DNA from 4 places in the Shewanella sp. 1180_01 genome. Region 2 is predicted to be linked to each of the others. Evidence: predicted binding sites of a transcription regulator. Region 2 holds the regulator's gene; each other region holds the start of a gene.
The links. The regulator sigma-54, encoded in region 2, starts transcription at its own class of promoters, with help from an activator protein. The targets are predictions, from matches to a motif close to GTTGGCACGNNNNTNGNNT.
Positions count from the first base shown of each region.

Region 1 (2,209 bases), on a different contig from region 2:
CGACAATACTGGACTCTTTTTTCATCAAAGCTTGGGTCGATTGCCAGCCTGTACCTAACAACATCTTCAAGCGCCAATGCCAGTAACGCCCTTCACCCAAAGGCACTTCTTGCGTTACCACACAGGCTAAACCAACCAGTCTTTCATGGTCAAATAAACCAATGAGTGCTTGTTTTTGTTGCCATAACGTATTGAGTTCTTCGCGGATCGCGGCGCGCAGTTTTTGCTCGTAAGCGGCTTTATCTGAGGTGAAAAGTGAATCGACAAAAAAAGGGTCATCATGGTAAGCGTTATAGAGGATAGAGGCGGCAATGCGTAAGTCTTCCGCTGTCAAATAGACTGCACGGCAGTCTTCCAAGGTTTCATTGTCCATTATTAGTATTCCTTGACTTAGCCCACACTTTTTATGAGTAACAATTAATTTACCAAGGAAACGGAAAAGTGCAAATTTTAATCATAGATTGCATTTTTCAATCAGGCGCTTACTCTAAACGAAGGCACTATACTGAAAAGGAAATAATGATGGATACAACTCCAGTAGACCTAAGCCACTTATTCGAGCAACTCGGTTTAGACAGTAGCAATGAAGCCATAGCGCAATTTATTGCAACCCATGATATCGACCATCACATCCATCTAAGCCAAGCGCCCTTTTGGACCCCTGCTCAAAAGAGCTTTATCATCGAAGGCCTAGAAGCTGATGCCCTCTGGACTGAGCCCATTGAGCAACTCGATACTCAGCTACGTAAGCTATAAAACTCGCGGGTTAAATTTTACTGTAAGCCGTTTCACCCCAACCCACTAAGGCATTGTTGCTCAGCACGATAGGTGTGCATTCATCCTTAGTGGTTTTTCCATCGCCATTATTGCGCTGGGTACGATAAAACAACACTAAGACTTCTTTATTCGATTCACCTTGTTGAGCACTTTGTTGAATGTAGGCTTCACTAAAATCAGCGGTGCCCATTAAGATCATCACTTGGTCTTTGGGCATCCCTAAACTCAGTTTGGTTAAGTTCGTGCGGTTTTTATCCTGCACTTTCTCCCATGATTCGCTGCTATCCCAACCCGATTCGCCATCACCGACATTGACCACACAGCCGCTAAGACCTAAGCTTGCAAGCCCTAAAAAAGTGATGGCGATAAGTTTGTTATTCAATTTATGGTTAATCATGTGACATCCTGTGTGATTATTATTTTTGCTTGAAAAAGCGATTTAGGCAGGACAATAAGCAAAATAGATGCCAAATGACAACACACTGTTTTTAAATGAAAAAACTTACGCAACCTTTTGAGATTAGTTTAAATCATCCAACAAATTAAGGAATTTTGCTAATTATGAGTCCACTTGACCAAGTATTAGCGGCTGCACGTTCGCTCGAAGCCTGCGGTAAAGTACCGAGCCTTGCCTTAATTAAAACCCGTTTAGGTAGCAGCCTACCTTTACCGATATTGATCCAAGGCTTGCAGCAATTTAAATCTATGCCTAAGGCGGATCGCGAGCGTTTAGCCGAGTTACAAGCCCTCAGCCCGACAATCGAAGCCGCAGCAACTAACGATACCTTGACGCTTGCGCTGCTTGCCGATCGCCTGCAGATACAACAGGCATATTTTGAACGTCATGCTGAGCAGCAAAAAGCAGAAATCATGCAATTGAAAAACGAACTGCTTGAACTAAAACAACGCATCAACTTATTAGAATCCCAAGGAAAAACCGCTTAATGTTTGTCACTGAACTGCGCTTCGAATGCTTCGCCGACACCACTATCTCTGCCGCCGAAAAAGCCATTAATCAACTCCTCGAAGCCTATCGAGCTAATGGCCAAATCTTAGGGCGAGAATTTGCGGTCGCCTTTAATGACGGTGAGTTTAGAGTGCGTTTACTGATGCCAGAGAAAAGCAGTTTAGCGCATAAATATCACAGTCCTTGGGTTAAAAAAGCCTTAGCAGAGTTAACCGACGCTAAGCTACTCGCGCCGCGGGAAAAGTTTATCGGTCAGGACATTAATTCTGAGGTCAGCAATACCGACACACCGAGCTGGCAACTGCTGTATACCAGCTTTGTGCACATGTGCTCGCCCCTGCGCAGCGGCGATAATCTATTGCCCATTCCTTTATATCGACTCCCAGCAACCTTTAATGGCGATCACAAACGCATTATCCGTTGGCAGAGCGAATGGCAAGCCTGTGACGAGTTACAAATGGCGGC
Region 1 covers NZ_VXCT01000001.1:259,689-261,897, reverse strand. Annotated here, with positions in the region: gene FW758_RS01185 (GNAT family N-acetyltransferase) at 1-373, opposite strand, end outside; gene FW758_RS01180 (DUF2789 domain-containing protein) at 523-756, shown strand; gene FW758_RS01175 (DUF3192 domain-containing protein) at 767-1,174, opposite strand; gene FW758_RS01170 (hypothetical protein) at 1,339-1,722, shown strand; gene FW758_RS01165 (Zn-ribbon-containing protein) at 1,722-2,209, shown strand, end outside.
Region 1: the regulator sigma-54 is predicted to act here: its motif matches at 1,231-1,249, upstream of FW758_RS01175 (DUF3192 domain-containing protein).

Region 2 (2,209 bases):
ATATCCACTGTAGGTTATAAACTTTTACGCTGATTAGAAGGCGGAATGAGCATAGCCTCTCGGTACTTCGCAATGGTTCTGCGGGCTACGTTGATCCCTTGTTCTGCCAGAAGCTGTGCCATCTTACTGTCGCTTAATGGTTTTTTCTGGTTTTCCGCTGCAACCAGTTTCTTAATGAAGGCTCTGATTGCTGTGGATGAGCACTCCCCACCATCGTCAGTACCGACGTGGCTAGAGAAGAAGTATTTTAGTTCAAAAAGTCCCTTAGGGGTATGCATGTATTTCTGTGTCGTCACCCGTGAGATGGTCGACTCATGCATTTCTACCGCTTCGGCAATATCGTTAAGCACCATAGGTTTCATGGCTTCTTCACCGTATTCAAAGAAACCTTGCTGATATTGGACGATACAGTTCGCCACCTTCAACAGGGTATCATTACGGCTCTCTAAACTCTTGATAAACCATTTAGCCTCTTGCAGATGACCACGAATAAATTGGCTATCGGCTTGGCTTTTAGTGCTGCGCGCCATCGAGGCATAATGTTGGTTTACATTGATTTTTGGCATGCAGTCAGGATTCAGCTCAACCACCCAGCGGCCATTTTTCTTCGACACTGACACATCTGGGATGACGTATTCGTCATCGTTGGGCGTAATCAATAAACCTGGGCGGGGATTGAGGGTTTGGATAAGCGCGATGCCGTCTCTTAATTCATCCTCTTTTAATTTAGTCTTACGCATCAACAATCTAAAATCGCGGGCGGCGATCAGATCTAAATGATCTTTGATCAGCATGCGGGCGTTTTCTAGGTTGGGCGTGTCAGCGGCGAAATGCGACAGTTGGATCAACAGGCACTCGCTTAAATCGCGGGCGGCAACACCAATGGGATCAAAGTGTTGAATGCGCTTGAGTACAGCTTCGACTTCGTCGAGCTCAACCTCAGAATTGCCCATGGCTTCGAGGATTTCGTCAGTGCTTTGGGTGAGATAGCCTTGATCGTCGATGGCATCAATAATGGCGGTGGCAATGGCTAAATCGGTTTCAGAAAACGGTGTGAGGTTTTTTTGCCATTCTAAGTGTTCATACAAGCCTTCACTGGTCTCACCTTGGAAGGGCATATCGTCTTCACGACTGCCGCCGGGGCCAGAATTAGGAGAGGCGGTGAACACTTCATCCCATGTGGTGTCCATGGGGAGTTCGTCGGGCATGGACTCTTTCGTGAGCGACTCTGCCGTGTCTATGGTGGAGCTGTCTTTTTCTGGCGGCAGGGTGCTAGATTCACTGAAATCCGTATCGGATAGCGTTTGGTTTACAGGGTCTTTAGTGGCGTCGAATTGATCCTCTTCCAGCTCGAGAAGGGGATTAGAATCTAAGGCTTGCTGGATCTCTTGCTGCAGTTCTAATGACGACAGTTGCAACAGACGTATGGCCTGTTGTAATTGTGGCGTCATGGTTAACTGTTGACCCAGTTTGAGCTGGAGTGACGCTTTCATGTTACCGCTGATCCCTACGTTATTATTGTTGGATGAGGCCGCTTGTTATCATCTTGAGTGGAGTCCAATGGTGGCATAAATTGCCTACATTGGCTCCGCTTGATTAACTATAGCCTGAATTGTTCACCTAAGTACACAGCCCTAACTTGCTGATTGTCTAAGATCTCTGCGGGTGTTCCTTCGGCAATCAAGTTTCCGTGACTCACGATATAGGCATGTTCACACACATCTAATGTCTCACGGACATTGTGGTCTGTGATCAACACGCCAAGGCCACGACTTTTGAGCTGTTCGATAATCTTTTTAATGTCGATAACCGAAATCGGATCGACACCAGCAAAGGGTTCATCGAGCAAAATGAACTTAGGATTTGCTGCTAACGCCCGCGCAATTTCGACACGGCGACGTTCACCGCCCGACAATGACATGCCTTGGCTGTCACGGATGTGGGTGATGTGGAACTCTTCAAGCAGATGCTCTAGCTCTTCTTCCCTTTGCTCTTTTTTTAGTTCTTTACGCGTTTGAAGCACGGCCATGATGTTGTCATGGACGGTCAGTTTACGGAAGATACTGGCTTCCTGTGGCAAGTAACCTATGCCTTTGCGGGCGCGCAGGTGCATAGGATCTGCGGTTAAATCATCATCGTCGATAAAGATGTGGCCTTTATCGCTCTTAACCAGACCAACGACCATATAAAAGGTGGTGGTTTTACCCGC
Region 2 covers NZ_VXCT01000022.1:26,187-28,395, forward strand. Annotated here, with positions in the region: gene FW758_RS12815 (RNA polymerase factor sigma-54) at 15-1,493, opposite strand; gene lptB (LPS export ABC transporter ATP-binding protein) at 1,601-2,209, opposite strand, start outside.

Region 3 (2,209 bases), on a different contig from region 2:
ATCAACACTCTTTGTGATTGCTCTTTAGCCGGTTGAGTCGCTAAGGGCGCATATCCTATGGCCGTTAACTTAGGAAAACTCGGCGGAGGCACATCTTCCCATTGCACATATCTATCTTTAGCAGCGCAGCCAGTTAGCATTAGCGCCGCAATAACTAAAAGGTAGCGTTTCATTTTCCATCTCCTAAAACACGCACTTCATTCATGCCTGGACTCGCCTGACGATATAAGATGCCATTTTGTGACACAATTTGCTCCGAAGGCTGCATGTAGTTTGCCAACTCTTTTTGAGTCACAAAAGTTTGAGAGGCCGATACCACACGATTGTTACTTATGTTCACAATCCGAGTATTGATCGCCATACCATTGGTAACTGGGCTCATAGTCGAAACGACAAGATGCTCAACGGGAAGATTTTTCGACAATTGTTGCCAATCTCGCGTCAAAATAAAATCCCCATTAGCCGTCACTCTCAAGCCATCTGCTAAATTTAAATCAACCACATTAAACTGAAAGCTATGGAGCGACGTCATTAATCCTTGCTGTAACTGCTGCGCCAACGCATTTGTGCCATTCATGTCACCCACTAATACTGGGGTGGCGACGACAATTGGTTGATCAGAACGCAGAGCATCATTTTGCTTAACGAGCTCTGTCACAATTCGCTGTGCTAAATGGTTGATCACTGCCGTTGGCGGCAACCCATTGCCATCCACTAAACTCGGCTTGGGCGGTGTAACCGATTTAGCCACACATCCACCTAACATCAGTAATGTTAAGGGAATAATCACACGCTTTAGCATTGGATTTACCTCATCTGTGGGTGTACTGGCAATTAAATCACTCACACTCTATGCGTTTCATTTTTGTGAGTAACAAAAGCCAGCAATCTTCGGACCAAAATTGCTCCAGCCCGACAATATTATGCTCATACGCTGTATATCGACTGCGCCAATGGAAACTTTATCGAAAACTCTCGTTAGTCAGGCATGAAATTTGCTTTGTCGGTATATTAGATTAAGTGTCAGGAAACTGGCTCGATTAGCAAGCTCGCCAATAGCTTAGCGATAAGGATTGTATTGATGCACATACCACGTTCAGCTTCGCTCATCATTTTGAGCCTTGCACTGCTGTCTTTGCCTACTCGGGCCGAATGGATAGAAGCCAGTGGTGAAGCGACTATTATCAATGGTAATACGGCTCAAGCAAGGGAAGAAGCGATTAATCAAGCCGTTAGCTACGCGACATTAAGCACAGGCATTCAAATCTCCAGTGAACAACAAACCTCTAACGGAAACCTTACACAGAATAACTTCGCGATAAATCGCAACGCCCAAGCCATCAGCATCCAACTTGTTAGCGAACGAATCCAGGGAAACAAAATTTATGTGTCCCTACGACTCGATCTAAATGATGATCCTACGCAGCAGTGTCCAAATGGACAATTAAAGGCTGCGATTCTAATCCCTCAAGCACAAATCAAAGATCGTACTCAGCTCAGATACGGGCAGCTTTCAGGCTTTGAAGAAGTGATCTCAGAAAAATTAGGCAGTGTTATAGAAGATTACTCTTCCACAGGTTTTAGCCACACTCATGCTAAAGAACTGCTCGATATTAAACAAGATCTAGTGGATATTCGCGGTTATCGACTCCCAAGCTGGCTTAGTGAAATTACCGACAGCCAATATATCCTCCAACCACAAATTATGGATATCTCAATGGAGCCAGTGCAGCCAACCTTCCTAGGATTTTGGGATGAAGCTCCACTCAGGCAATTCCAGTTCAAACTTAGCCTCTATCATGGGATCAGTGGCGAAGAAGTTTGGAGTAAAAGCTACAGCACATCGGCGCCATGGGAATTTGAAGAACAAGCCATTATTGCCCCGAATACGGACAGATTCTGGCGATCATCCTATGGCAAAAATATTACTAAATTAATGCAACAGGCTACCCACGATTTGGACAGTACTCTCAATTGCAGACCCTTACTCGGCCAAGTCGTGAGCCGCCAAGCGGACAGGTTCATTTTAAATCTCGGCCGTAAACATGGCATTCGTGTCGGGGATAAATTCCAAGTCGTATTACAGCAAAACCTACCCGATCGACTGAATGAAATGCGCGCCGTCGCAACCAAAAGCCGAGCCACGGTAAAAATCGAACAAGTGAGTGAAGAAAGCTCTACAGCAGTACTTTTAGACCAAAATGCAGCC
Region 3 covers NZ_VXCT01000024.1:14,589-16,797, reverse strand. Annotated here, with positions in the region: gene FW758_RS13465 (LPP20 family lipoprotein) at 1-173, opposite strand, end outside; gene FW758_RS13460 (FlgO family outer membrane protein) at 170-802, opposite strand; gene FW758_RS13455 (flagellar assembly protein FlgT) at 1,082-2,209, shown strand, end outside.
Region 3: the regulator sigma-54 is predicted to act here: its motif matches at 983-1,001, upstream of FW758_RS13455 (flagellar assembly protein FlgT).

Region 4 (2,209 bases), on a different contig from region 2:
TTGTCCATCGCTTCACCTGGGTGGATCTTGTTTTGGATACCGTCAAGACCGGCCATCAGCAGCGCTGCGAAACCTAAGTATGGGTTGGCATGTGGATCTGGGAAACGCGCTTCGATACGACGGCCTTTAGGGCTTGGTACCACTGGAATACGGATTGATGCAGAGCGGTTACGGGCAGAGTAGGCCAACATAACAGGTGCTTCAAAGTGTGGCACTAAACGCTTGTAAGAGTTAGTGCTTGGGTTAGTGAAAGCGTTCAGCGCGCGAGCGTGCTTAATGATACCACCTATGTAGTACAGCGCCGTTTCACTTAAACCTGCGTATTTGTCGCCAGCGAACAAGTTAACACCGTCTTTCGCCAGAGATTGATGAACGTGCATGCCGCTACCATTGTCACCAACGATAGGTTTAGGCATGAAAGTCGCCGTCTTGCCGTAAGCGTGTGCCATGTTGTGCACTACGTACTTCAGAATTTGGATTTCATCCGCTTTCTTAGTCAAAGTATTGAAGCGAGTAGCGATTTCGTTTTGACCCGCAGTCGCCACTTCGTGGTGATGCGCTTCAACCACTTGACCCATTTCTTCAAGCACTAAACACATAGCGCTACGTAGGTCTTGTGATGAGTCAACCGGTGCAACTGGGAAGTAACCGCCTTTAGTGAATGGACGGTGACCTGTGTTGCCGCCTTCGTAGCTAGTGCCTGAGTTCCAAGCCGCTTCTTTAGCGTCGATCTTAACGAAACAACCAGACATGTCAGTACCGAAACGGACATCATCAAATAGGAAGAATTCTGGTTCTGGGCCAATCAACACAGTATCAGCGATACCTGTAGAGATTAGGTAAGCTTCTGCTTTTTTAGCAATTGAACGTGGGTCACGGTCATAACCCGTCATAGTACCTGGTTCAAGAATGTCACAACGGATCAGCGCTGTGGTTTCTTCGGTGAAAGGATCCAGTACGAATGTCGTTGGATCTGGCATCAGTACCATGTCTGATTCGTTAATGCCCTTCCAACCTGCGATAGAAGAACCGTCAAACATTTTGCCGTCTTCGAAGAAATCAGCATCTACCTGATGAGAAGGAATAGATACGTGCTGCTCTTTACCTTTAGTGTCGGTAAAACGTAAATCAACGAACTTAACTTCTAATTCTTCAAGTTGCTTTAAAACTGATTCAACTGACATTCTCAAGCCTCCGGTAGGGTAAAGGGATGCCCCTTCTATAATCTTTTAACTCAAGTTATTTATCTTGAGCCAAACTTACGAGCGATAAAGCGATATCCATGCCAATAATTTAACTAGCTGATTAACATGGTTTAAAATCTTTTCTGCACTTAATTGGATTCGTGTTTGCACCACTATGGTGCTTTTAGCTGTGGCATTTTGGTGCATCAATCCATTTTGGTGCGCACTGAATTGATTCATGCAAACCTAGGCTTGGATCCAAAGTAATAACATGCACTGCTTATGTGGCAGTGAGATGGCAGTGACGCCTTGGCTCACATTAGTCGCATAAGGACAGCAGCACTGAATCTCGCACATCTTTTCAGCACAGAACTGGACTATTTCTCTGGGCTGTTTCGCCGCCGCAAAATTGTCATAAAACCACGCTAGTCTGTCCAACTATGCCACGCATTCTCAATCCAATAGTGGTTTATTATCATATTATTAGGAAAGAGTTCGTTCTCATGTGCGAAATGTCTTTGCCGTTCACAGACCAAGTGAATAAGTAATGCGTAATAAAGGTATAGCGTGACAATGAAGTGAGTCTTAAAGACATTCAGTTTTCGCGGTCATAAACGCCAATATGAATGCCCAGTTAAATGTACGCTAGAATTTATTGCTGTTTCTCGGTGAGATGATTTCATCGCTGTGATATCAATTTTAATTGATGTTTAAATCAGCAGAAATGGTTTGCGTCTAGAGTATGAAAAATAGCAAATTCAGCTGCTTAACTCGGATTTTCCCTACTAATATGGCAATTGAACAGTGCTTTAACTGTGGTGGTAGAGGATTTCACTCAATGGAATATTGGCAGGAATTACCCAAGGATCGGCGGATTGTTTTATAAGTGTTCAAAAATAATCCTGTGCGCCAAGGCCGCTCTGGAGTAGAATGGCACGCTTTTTATTGTGGCGGATCGAGCTAGATCGCCATAACGAATTACTGAAATATCCCTATTTTTGTTTGATGGTAAGAGGTTTATCCGT
Region 4 covers NZ_VXCT01000007.1:65,773-67,981, reverse strand. Annotated here, with positions in the region: gene glnA (glutamate--ammonia ligase) at 1-1,184, opposite strand, end outside; gene typA (translational GTPase TypA) at 2,208-2,209, shown strand, end outside.
Region 4: the regulator sigma-54 is predicted to act here: its motif matches at 1,272-1,290, upstream of glnA (glutamate--ammonia ligase).